Regions from separate parts of the Polaromonas sp. P2_G11 genome, predicted to be linked through region 1. Evidence: riboswitches for the same ligand, from Rfam matches in the RefSeq annotation. Region 1 holds a riboswitch; the other holds the start of a gene.
What was found. Region 1 has a riboswitch for S-adenosylhomocysteine ahead of metH (methionine synthase). Riboswitches for the same ligand answer to the same signal wherever they lie in the genome.
Positions count from the first base shown of each region.

Region 2: linked by a shared signal. The riboswitch ahead of ahcY (adenosylhomocysteinase) and the one ahead of metH (methionine synthase) in region 1 are both predicted to bind S-adenosylhomocysteine.

Region 1 covers NZ_JBFUFE010000004.1:105,098-111,015, reverse strand. The annotation lists gene AC1DWQ_RS14685 (Bug family tripartite tricarboxylate transporter substrate binding protein) at 240-1,223, shown strand; gene AC1DWQ_RS14680 (Crp/Fnr family transcriptional regulator) at 1,277-1,885, opposite strand; S-adenosyl-L-homocysteine riboswitch at 1,979-2,075, shown strand; gene metH (methionine synthase) at 2,091-4,910, shown strand; gene AC1DWQ_RS14670 (hypothetical protein) at 5,009-5,191, shown strand; gene AC1DWQ_RS14665 (glycine zipper 2TM domain-containing protein) at 5,493-5,918, shown strand, end outside.
Region 2 covers NZ_JBFUFE010000003.1:547,911-553,828, forward strand. The annotation lists gene metF (methylenetetrahydrofolate reductase [NAD(P)H]) at 1-564, opposite strand, end outside; gene AC1DWQ_RS13295 (TlyA family RNA methyltransferase) at 573-1,607, opposite strand; gene ahcY (adenosylhomocysteinase) at 1,768-3,198, opposite strand; S-adenosyl-L-homocysteine riboswitch at 3,300-3,374, opposite strand; gene AC1DWQ_RS13305 (HAD-IIB family hydrolase) at 3,638-4,480, shown strand; gene AC1DWQ_RS13310 (MFS transporter) at 4,547-5,776, opposite strand; gene AC1DWQ_RS13315 (TetR/AcrR family transcriptional regulator) at 5,882-5,918, shown strand, end outside.

The DNA.
Region 1 (5,918 bases):
GCGCTGCCCTGCATCACTTCCGGGTGATGCCGTCGGCTGGCCGAAAAAGCCGGTTCCCTGATGCACGTGTACTTAATAAGTATGCATATGAGATGACGTGCCCGGCGATGTCCCGAAAAGTCATATTTCGCGGCTATAGTCAGGCCCTTTTGCCGAACCCTGTTTTCATTCTCCGGCGCTGCGCCCTGCAGCGTTGATGGTTCGGCAAAACAACGCAACACAACACAACCAAGGAAATCATGAAGGTGGGTTTATTCATCAAGGCCGCAGCGGCATTCACGTTGGCGATGACGGCTTTCGCAGGCCATGCACAACTGTCGCCCCAAAAACCGGTGACGATCGTCGTGCCCTATCCAGCCGGCGGCCCGCTGGACAACGCTGCGCGCATCCTGGCCGAGAAGCTGCGTCCCCTGCTCAAAACCGAAGTCACGGTTGACAACCGGCCGGGGTCCGGCGGAAACGTGGGTGCGGCCCTCGTCGCCAAGGCGCCTGCAGACGGCCATACGCTGGTGATGGGGGCGGTGGCCACACATGCCATCAACCCGTGGCTCTACCCGAACATGCCCTATGACGCATTGAAGGACTTCACGCCCATCACGTTGGTGGCCCGTGTGCCGAACGTGCTGGTCATGAATGCCGAAACAGCCAGGCGGCTGAAAATCAAGGACACCAAGGACTTGATTGCCTACGCACGCAAGAATCCCGGCCGGCTGAACTATGCCTCCGGCGGCAATGGAAGCGCCGGCCACCTCGCGGGCGAGCTGTTCAAAAGCCTGGCCAAGATCAGCGTGGTGCACCTGCCTTCCAGCGGCTCGGCGCAGGCGCAGGCTGGCCTGCTGTCGGGCCAGACCGACCTGATGTTCGACAACCTGGCCTCTGCCAGCGCCAACATCAAGTCGGGCAAGCTGGTCGCTTTTGGCGTGACCACCATCAACCGCTCCAGCAGCTTTACGGAAATTCCGACCATCAACGACGTATTGCCCGGCTTTCACATCAGCACCTGGTTCGGCATCTTTGGCCCGGCCAACCTTCCCAAAGCTACGGCAGACCAGCTTCAGCGGGCATTCGCCGACGCGCTCAACACGCCCGACACCGCGGAAAAGTTTGCACGCATGAGCGCGACCCCCAGCCCCATGAGCTCTGCCGACTTTGCCTACATGGTGATGAAAGAGCATGCCGACTATGGACGCCTGATCAAGGTCGCCAAAATCAAGCTCGACTAAGTCGAAGGGGGCGGCCAGCCTGGCGCCTTCCCCGCTTTTCTGCCAGACGGAAATCAGCCCGGCATCAGCCGGTCGATTTCCTGCTGCATGGCTTGTACCAGCTGGCTGTACATCTTGAGTTTTTCGCTGGTGTCGCGCAGCCGTTCGGCGATGCGCAGTGAAACGGCAAACATCAGTTTGGCCGCAGTCACCGGTTGCTCTTCCCCCATTTTTTCAAGCGCTGCGCGCGACAGCACGGCGCAGCTCACGTCGCTGCTGGCAGTGCATGACGCCAGCCGCGCCTGGCCGTCGACCAGGCCCATCTCGCCGATCAGGCTGCCGGGGCCCAGCACCGTGATGGTGACCGGCGTGCGGCGGCTGACCACAATGCTTTCGACCGTGACTTCGCCTTCGAGCAGCAGCACCATATAACCGGTATCGCTCTTGTCCCCTTCGCGGATGAAGGTCGTTCCCTCGGAAATCCTGCGCGGCGTCATATAGCTGACGACGGTGAAAGCCTCTTCGGGCGTGAGCTGCATCAGGGCGGTTGGTGCAATCAGCAGCCTGGCGGCAAGCTCGGCCGTGCTGGAGCCTTCAATGGCCCGCATGCGGTCTTTGGGACGCATGGACTCGGGCGCATCGGGCGTTCCCTTCTGTTTTCTGCCGAACAGGTTTTCAAACATGGTGGCTCCGGCTATCCCCTGGACTTTTGTTGGTATCTCTTGCCATTGGCGCAAGGATATGGCGCGGGCGGCGTTCAGCCCTTAAAATGATGGTAACCCAAGGAGCGTTGCAGCGAACACAAGCGTTCGTCAGGCTTGGGTTACAGGCGGCGGCTTCCGGCGGCCCCTGCAGCAACGACGCTCACCTTTGCCTCAAGGTGAGTCCGTGTCTGAAACTGAATCTTTACCCAATGTCCCCCCCATGAAGCTGTCCGGCCTGGAGCCGGTCGCCATCGGCGCGGGCACGCTGTTCGTCAATATTGGCGAGCGTACCAACGTCACCGGCTCCAAGGCCTTCGCCCGCATGATCCTCAACGGTGAATACGAGCAGGCGCTGGCCGTGGCCCGCCAGCAGGTCGAAAACGGCGCGCAGATCATCGACATCAACATGGATGAAGCCATGCTCGACAGCCAGGCCGCCATGGTGCGTTTCCTGAACCTGATCGCCAGTGAGCCCGACATCGCCCGCGTGCCCATCATGATCGACAGCTCCAAGTGGAGCGTCATCGAAGCCGGCCTGCGCTGCATTCAGGGCAAGGGCATCGTCAACTCGATCTCGATGAAAGAGGGGCTGGAGCCCTTCAAGCAGCAGGCCAGACTGCTCAAGCGCTATGGCGCGGCGGCAGTGGTGATGGCTTTTGATGAAAAAGGCCAGGCCGACACCTATGAGCGCAAAGTCGAAATCTGCGAGCGCGCCTACCGCGTGCTGGTCGATGAGCTGGACTTTCCGCCCGAAGACATCATCTTCGACCCGAACATTTTCGCGATCGCCACCGGCATCGAAGAGCACAACAACTACGCGGTCGATTTCATCAACGCCACGCGCTGGATCAAGCAGAACCTGCCGGGCGCCAAGGTCTCTGGCGGTGTGTCCAACGTGTCCTTCAGCTTTCGCGGCAACGACCCGGTGCGTGAAGCCATCCACACCGTGTTCCTGTACCACGCGATCCAGGCCGGTATGGACATGGGCATCGTCAACGCCGGCATGGTCGGCGTGTATGACGACCTCGATCCGGTGCTGCGCGAGCGTGTGGAAGACGTGGTGCTCAACCGTACACCGGCCTACAAGTCCGGTGAGCCCGAACTCACGCCCGGTGAGCGTCTGATCGAAGTGGCCGAGACCGCCAGGAGCGGCGCCAAGGACGACAGCAAGAAGAATGAATGGCGTGCCCTGCCGGTGCGCCAGCGCCTGTCGCACGCGCTGGTCCACGGCATGAACGAGCACATCGTGACCGACACCGAAGAGGTCTACCAGGAGATCCTTGCAGAGGGCGGCCGGCCGCTGCATGTGATTGAAGGCCCGCTGATGGACGGCATGAACATCGTCGGCGACCTGTTCGGCCAAGGCAAGATGTTTTTGCCCCAGGTCGTGAAAAGCGCCCGTGTGATGAAGCAGGCCGTGGCGCATCTGCTGCCCTACATCGAAGCCGAAAAGCTGCTGCTCGAAGCCGCCGGCGGCGACGTCAAGACCAAAGGCAAGATCATCATCGCCACGGTCAAGGGCGACGTGCACGACATCGGCAAGAACATCGTGACGGTGGTCTTGCAGTGCAACAACTTTGAAGTCGTCAACATGGGCGTGATGGTGCCCTGCCATGAAATATTGGCGCGCGCCAAGGTTGAAGGCGCCGACATCGTCGGCCTGTCGGGCCTCATCACACCCAGCCTGGAAGAGATGCAGTACGTCGCCGCCGAGATGCAGAAAGACGATCACTTCCGCATAAAAAAAATCCCGCTGCTGATAGGCGGCGCCACCACCAGCCGCGTGCACACGGCCGTCAAGATCTCCCCGCACTACGAAGGCCCGGTGGTGTATGTGCCCGATGCGTCCCGCAGCGTGAGCGTGGCGCAAAGCCTGCTGTCCGACCAGGCCGCCAGATACATCGAAGAGCTGTATACCGACTACGACAAGGTGCGCACCCAGCACGCCAACAAAAAGCAGGTGCCGATGTGGCCGCTGGCCAAGGCCCGCGCCAATCCCACGTCAATGGACTGGGCCCACTACACACCGCCCGTGCCCAAGTTCATTGGCCGTCGCGTGTTCAAGAACTTCGACCTGTCGGAGCTGGCCCAGTACATCGACTGGGGTCCTTTCTTCCAGACCTGGGACCTGGCCGGAGCCTTCCCGGCCATCCTGAAGGACGAAGTCGTGGGCACCGAAGCTGTGCGCGTGTACGCCGACGCCCAGCGCATGCTCAAGCGCCTGATTGAAGGCCGCTGGCTCACCGCCAACGGCGTGATGGCGCTGTACCCCGCCAACAGCGTGGGTGACGACATCGAGATCTACACCGACGAGTCGCGCAGCGAAGTGGCCATGACCTGGTACGGCCTGCGCCAGCAAACCGAAAAAACCGCGATTCACGGCGTGATGCGCCCCAGCCGTTGCCTGGCTGATTTTGTCGCGCCCAAGGTGCTTGCTCCTGAATTGATAGCTGCTCGCGCTGAATATACGGGCGCTGCAGGCCAAAATGCCTCACAAATTCCGGACTACATCGGTCTTTTTGCCGTCACGGCAGGCATTGGCGCCGAGAAAAAGGAAAAGTACTTCCTGGATGACCACGACGATTATTCGTCCATCATGCTCAAGGCGCTGGCTGACCGCCTGGCCGAAGCGTTTGCCGAAAGCCTGCACCAGCGCGTACGCAAGGATTTGTGGGGCTATGTGCCGGCCGAGTCACTGGACAGCGAGGCGTTGATCGCCGAAAAATACCAGGGCATACGCCCGGCGCCAGGCTACCCGGCCTGCCCGGACCACAGCGTCAAGAAAGAAATGTTCGAGCTGCTCAAGGCCGAAGAGGTCGGCATGGCCCTGACCGAAAGCCTGGCCATGACGCCGGCTGCCAGTGTGAGCGGCTTTTACCTGAGCCACCCCGAGAGCACCTATTTCAACGTTGGCAAAATCGGCGACGATCAGCTGCAGGACCTCGCGCAGCGGCGTGGTCTGAAAGCCGGGGAATTGCAGCGCCTGCTGGCACCCAATCTTTAAGAGCCACTAATGAAACTCGAAGCGCTGCGGCAGGGATCAGGCGCCACGATCGGCGGCTTTTGCAATAGTGGTACATGCCTTAAAAAATGAAGTGGCAGATGGACAAGCAGCTTAAAGAGTACCTTGCGATCGTATGGAAGAAGAATTCAGGCGAGCCGGGCGTGCATGAAACGTTCTACGCACATAGCTATGAAGAAGTAAAGACAATGCTTGCAGAAAAGTACGGCGACGAGACAATAGTTTCCCTTACCGATGTTGAGGCCGCTGCCCGGCCACGTTAAGGTCGATGTCATTGGGGCAAATGGGAGTGATACGGAAATTCACTTCCACCGAAAACCCTCTTGGCGTTGTGCGCCGCCTTCCGCGGACCGTTTCGCTGGATTCTGTGGGCGTCTCCAGGAACAACAGGCCGCGTTACCGTTGCAATTCGCGTTTACGGCGACTTTGCCGGAGAATAACCTGCGTTTACATAAATACACAGCTGCCTGCCAAAGCATGTTTACCTTCGCGGCATGGGAAACGTTGAACAACGACAGATGAAACCCCGTTGCGGGACCAATTGATTTCACAGAGGGAAATGCCATGAACACATCCACCGAAAATCTTCAGCCGGGCCAGCAGGCCCCGTCGGCCAGCAAGCCCTTGTGGGCGGCCGTCGGCATACTGGGAGTGGCCGTCCTGGCCATGGGCGGGACCATGATTTACCAGATGCGTAACCCGGTTACGGCGACCCCGGTGGCACTCGCAGCACCGCAAGCCGCGCCGCAAGTGGCGCCCCCCATGGCCGCGGCCAGCAATGTGGCGGACGACATGGCTGAAAAGCCGGTTGCCGCACCCGCCAAGCCCGCGCCCGTGCCGACCAAAAAAGTGGTCAAGCCGACGCCAAAACCGGCACCCGCCCCGAGTTATGCGGGTATTTCGCCCGCACCGGCCCCTTACCCTGCACCGGTCGCTGTGGCGCCGGCGCCTGTGTGCCATCTATGCGGTGCGGTGGAGTCAGTGACACCG
Region 2 (5,918 bases), on a different contig from region 1:
CACACCCAGGGCCTGCGCGTCGTCGACAAAACGGTAGTAGGCGTCGGCGTTGAAGAAATATTGGGTGATCGCCGAGTTGGCGCCGGCCTTGACCTTTTGCACAAAGGCCTGCAGGTCGGCATCGGCCGATCTGGCCTGGGGATGGATTTCCGGGTAGGCGGCCACTTCGATATGGAAAGTGTCACCGGTTTCGGCGCGGATGAAGGCCACCAGGTCGCTGGCGTAATGGAACTCGCCGCCCGCGCCGTAGCCGCTGGGCAGGTCGCCGCGCAGGGCGACCAGGCGTTTCACGCCCATGATCTGCAAGGTGGTGAGTTGCTGGCGCACGGTGGCCTTGGTGGCGCCCACGCATGAGAAATGGCAGGCCGCCGCCACGCCTTCGGCCAGGATTTCGTTCACCGTGCCGAAAGTGCCGTCTTGCGTGGAACCGCCCGCGCCAAACGTCACCGAGCAGAACTCGGGCTTGTGCGCATACAGCGCCTGGCGCGCCACACGCAGCTTCTCGGCGCCTTCGGGTGTCTTGGGCGGGAAAAATTCAAAACTGAGGGGAAGGTTCAGGCTCATCGCGGATCTCACTCGTCGTTATTTGTCGTATCGGTTTTGTTGTCACGCCGTTTGCCACGCGCAGGGCCGGGCTGGCCGGCATGCGCAAGTTCGGAGTCTTCGTGCGGCGCGCGGGAGGCGCGCATTTCGCTGCGTGGCACGCGCTTGGCAACCTTGCGCTGCGGTGCGGCCGGCAACGGCTGGTCTTCGCCTGCCACGTCCTGGCCCTTGACGGCCTGGATAAAAAATTCGCGGTTGCCGTCACCGCCTTCAATCGGCGACGCCAGCCAGGCTTTCACTTCCAGCCCCAGCGTTGCGCAGGCATCGCGCAGGCGCTTTTCGACAAACTCGAAATGCGCCGGGTCGCGCACGATGCCGCCCTTGCCGATCTGGCCGGGCTGCAATTCAAACTGCGGCTTGACCAGCATGAGCAGATCACCGCCGGGTTTGAGCAGGCGAACCACCGCAGGCAACACCAGCGTGAGCGAGATGAAGGACAAATCACCGGTCAGGAAGTCGAAGTTGGCTTCTGCGGCTGGGCCCGCTTCATCCAGGTCAGCGTCATCCTCATCGCCATCGAAGTCATCCGGAAAATCCATGTCGCCGCTGTCGCCGGCATGGCCCGCCACCAGGTTGGCGGCGGTCATGGAACGGGCATTCAAGCCCTCGACGCAAACCACACGCGGATCTTCACGCAGGCTGGCGTGCAGCTGGCCGTGGCCCACATCGACGCCCACCACCTGCAATGCGCCATGCTGCAACAGGCAATCGGTAAAGCCGCCGGTGGACTGGCCGATGTCCAGGCAACGCAGGCCGACCACGCTGAGGCCGGTGGCCTTGAGCGCACCTTCCAGCTTGAGCCCGCCGCGCGAGATGTACTTGGCTTCGGTGGTGTCCAGCAGCTGCAGTTCGGCGCCGGGCGGAATCTCGTCGCCGTTCTTGGCGACCTTCTTCCAGGCAGCATCGGCTTCGGGACGCCACTGCACCCCCGAAGCAATCAGGCGCTGGGCCTGCGAGCGGGTGGCGGCATGGCCGTGTTCGACGAGGAATAGGTCAGCGCGCATGTAGTGTCTTCCGGTATTCCAGCAACAGACTTAAGGGCGTAGCGAGCGGCCCGAGAGCAAGGCGCGGGCGTCAGGCAACCGGAATGCACTTGAGGTGCATGAGGATTGCCTGATCGGGACCCGCAACGCCGCTATCGGGTCGCGCAGTAGCCAGGGAAAATCAGTAGCGGTAGGTGTTGGCCTTGTACGGGCCTGCTTTGCTGACACCGATGTACGCAGCCTGCTCGTCGCTCAGTTCAGTCAGCACAGCGCCAACCTTCTTCAGGTGCAAACGAGCGACTTTTTCGTCAAGATGCTTGGGCAGCACATAGACCTTGCCCACTTCGTACGCATCTTTCTTGGTGAAGAGCTCGATCTGCGCGATCGTCTGGTTCGCGAAGCTCGAAGACATCACGAAGCTCGGGTGGCCGGTGCCGCAGCCGAGGTTGACCAGGCGGCCCTTGGCCAGCAGGATGATGCGCTTGCCGTCCGGGAAGATCACGTGGTCGACTTGCGGCTTGATCTCTTCCCAGGTGCACTTTTCGAGTGCGGCAACGTCGATCTCGTTGTCGAAGTGGCCGATGTTGCAGACGATGGCCTGGTCTTTCATCTTCGCCATGTGGTCGTAGGTGATGACGTTCTTGTTGCCAGTAGCGGACACAAAAATGTCGGCCTTGTCAGCGGCGTATTCCATGGTCACGACCTTGTAGCCTTCCATCGCGGCCTGCAGGGCGTTGATGGGGTCGATCTCGGTCACCCACACCTGGGCGCTCAGGGCGCGCAGGGCTTGTGCGGAGCCCTTGCCCACGTCGCCGTAACCGGCCACCAGTGCGACCTTGCCGGCCACCATCACGTCGGTGGCGCGCTTGATCGCGTCGACCAGGGATTCGCGGCAGCCATACAGGTTGTCGAACTTGCTCTTGGTGACGGAATCGTTCACGTTGATGGCGCGCAGGGCCAGCGTGCCCTTGGCCGACATTTCATTCAAACGCAGCACGCCGGTGGTGGTTTCTTCGGTCACGCCGATGATGTTTTTCAGGCGGCGGCTGTACCAGGTCGGGTCTTGCGCCAGCTTGGCCTTGATCGAGTTGAAAAGGCAGATTTCTTCTTCGCTGCCGGGCTTGGAGATCAGGCTGGCGTCTTTTTCGGCCTTGGTGCCCAGGTGCATCAGCAGCGTCGCGTCGCCGCCGTCGTCCAGGATCATGTTGGGGCCTTCTTCAGGCGTGCCCTTGGCACCGCTGAATTCGAAGATCTTGTGGGTGTAGTCCCAGTAGTCGGCCAGGGTTTCGCCCTTGATGGCGAATACCGGCGTGCCGGCGGCGGCGATCGCGGCGGCGGCGTGGTCCTGCGTCGAGAAGATGTTGCACGACGCCCAGCGCACTTCGGCGCCCAGGGCTTGCAGCGTTTCGATCAGCACGCCGGTCTGGATCGTCATGTGCAGCGATCCGGTGATGCGCGCGCCCTTGAGCGGCTGCGCCTTCGCGAATTCTTCGCGGATGGCCATCAGGCCGGGCATTTCGGTTTGTGCGATGTTCAGTTCCTTGCGGCCCCAGGCGGCAAGCGAAATATCGGCAATGGTGTAGTCGGTGGAAGGTTTCAGGACGGCGCTCATTTGGTAACTCCAAAAGTCATAGGTCAAATTGGGCAAAATAGCCACGAGCCTGTGTGTCAATCGGGGAGTTTGTTGTTAGCCTCACCCGGCTTGAAAGCACATGCGGGTGAGCGTGGTTGCAAATGAAAGTCCTGAGCCTAGACCACATGGAGTGGGTTGCAACGCTCCTCAGGAAGCCGTGATTATAACAAATCACCCCCGTCCAGGCTCACTGGCGTGTAGCCCGTTCCCCCCTCAAGGGGGCGGCGCCTGGGGCCGGCGAAGCCGGACCCTCGGCCCCCACTGGTGAAATACCCCCGCTGCATACGCCCTGAATCTTCAAGCCAGCATGAGCCGTGGAACCGGCTTTGCCGGGCCACAGGCGGGCGGCCCCCTCGGGGGGCAGCGACCCACACGAAGTGGGGAGCGTGGGGGCCACATTCAGTGCGAAAATTTCATGATGCAAGAACTCCAGCAGTGGCCTGTTACAGAACGTCAACTCATTACCGGCGTCTTCACCGATATCGACGACACCTTGACCACGGAGGGCGAAATCACACCCGATGCGCTGGAGGCTTTGGGCGAATTGAAAGCTGCAGGGTTCAAAGTCGTGGCGATCACCGGGCGGCCTGTCGGCTGGAGCGAGCCTTTCGCGGCGAGTTGGCCGGTGGATGCCATCGTGGCGGAGAATGGTGCGGTGGCGCTGCTGCCGGAGCAGGTTTTAGGCAAAGAAGTCCCGGAATCCGCACCAGCCGTGCGCAAGCAGCTATCAAAAATATACCGACAGGATTCCGCGACACGCGCTGCCAACTTCGCTCGCATGCAGTCCGTGCTGGCGCGCATCGAGTGCGAGATGCCAGGTGTGCACCGCGCCACCGATTCACCAGGCCGCGAGACCGACATTGCCATTGACCACAGCGAATTTGTGCAACTGAGCGACGCGCAAATCGCTGCGGTGGTGGCGCTGATGAAAAGCGAGGGCATGCACGCCACCGTCAGCAGCATTCACATCAACGGCTGGTATGGCAGCCACAACAAGCTCGAAGGCGCGCGCTGGATCGTCCGGCAGCTCTGGCAGCGCGACCTGGACGCCGAGATGGACCTATGGGTCTATGTGGGCGATTCGACCAACGACCAACTGATGTTCAAGACTTTCGCCAACAGCGTGGGCGTGGCCAACATCGCGCGCTTTGTGCCGCAGCTGGCGCACTTGCCGCGCTATGTGACGCACGGCGAGCGCGGTGCCGGCTTTACCGAAGTGGCGAAGATGTTGCTCACCCCTATCGGGACTCACTGCCTGTAGTCCCTTTTCCCCTTGCAGGGGACGAGGCCTGCGGTCCGGCAAAGCCGGTTCCGCGGCCTCCGCTGGTCAATGGCAGGCGGCCGCGCGGCGCACTGAGCCCCACCGCAACCAAGCGCCCAATGCGGCCACTGCCAATACAAGCGCAGCGTAGCCCTCCGCCGTGGCGGGCAGACCTAGCGGCGCAATCAAACGCCCAGCCAGCATGGCCGGCACGCTGAAGGCCAGATAGCTGGTGGCATACAGCGCGGCAAATAATTCAGCCCGCTGATGCGGCTGCGCCAGCGGCGCGAGGGTCTGCACCTGCGCAGAGAAAGCCGAGCCGCCGCCAAAACCGGCCAGCGCTGTTCCTGCAAAAAACAGCGCCACGGAGCGCGTGGCCAAAGACACGGCCACCAGCCCCGCACCCACAGCCAGCAAGCTCATGCCGACGGCGCTCATACGCACCGGCGACAGTTTTTTCAGCAAAGTTGGCGACGCGGCGCCCAGACCGAAGAAGGTGGCAATGGCCAGGCCGTTGACGATGCCGTCATGGATGCCGAAGATTTGCTGCAGCATGGAAGGCACCAGCGACAGGTACAGGCCCGCGAGCGACCACACCGCCAGCATCGTCGGCACGCCACGGAAGAATTCAGCGCGCGCCTGCACCGGTATCGAAATGCGCGGCACCAGCGAGGCCAATGCGCCGGGGCGCGGCGTGGCGCTTTCGGGCAGAAAGAGCGTAGCCACCGCACCCACGACGCAAATCGCAACCAGCACACCAAACACCAGCGGCACCGGGTGCAGCGCAAACTTGACGGCGATGCCGGTGAGCAACGCGCCCACAGCCAGCCCCGCCAGCGGCGAGACGCTGCCGATCATCGCGCCCAGGCGTTTTTGCGCGGCCGGTGCGGCCTCGACCACCGCCGCCGTCAGCGCGCCGCTGACCATGCCGGTCGCAATGCCCTGCACGATGCGCGCAGCGATGATGCCGTTGATGCTGTCGGCCAGCAAAAAGGTCAGCATGGCGCCGGCCTGCAGCAGCAAGGCGGTGAACACCACGGGCCGACGGCCGATGTGGTCAGACAGCGAGCCGGCCACCAGCAGCGAAGCCAGCAGCGCAATCGCATAAATCGCAAATGCCACCGTCAGCAGCGCCGGCGAAAAGCCCCACTGCTGCTGGAAGACGACAAACAGCGGCGAAGGCGCACTGCCCGCCACAAAGAACGCGAACAGAAGGATGGCCAGCAACGGGAAGGCGGCTGCGGGCGGCAGCTGCCAACGGGTGGCAGAGGACTTTGAAGAGGCAGGGGCGGTCATGGGAAACGCTCAACTTTCTTAAAGCGAATATATTTGCGTTTGAGAATTCTACGCCAATTTAAAAATTAACGCAAAGATCATTGCTTTAGGTTAAAGTTAGCCCTAATGAGCACTCTACAAACACCCCCGAACAAACGCCCCG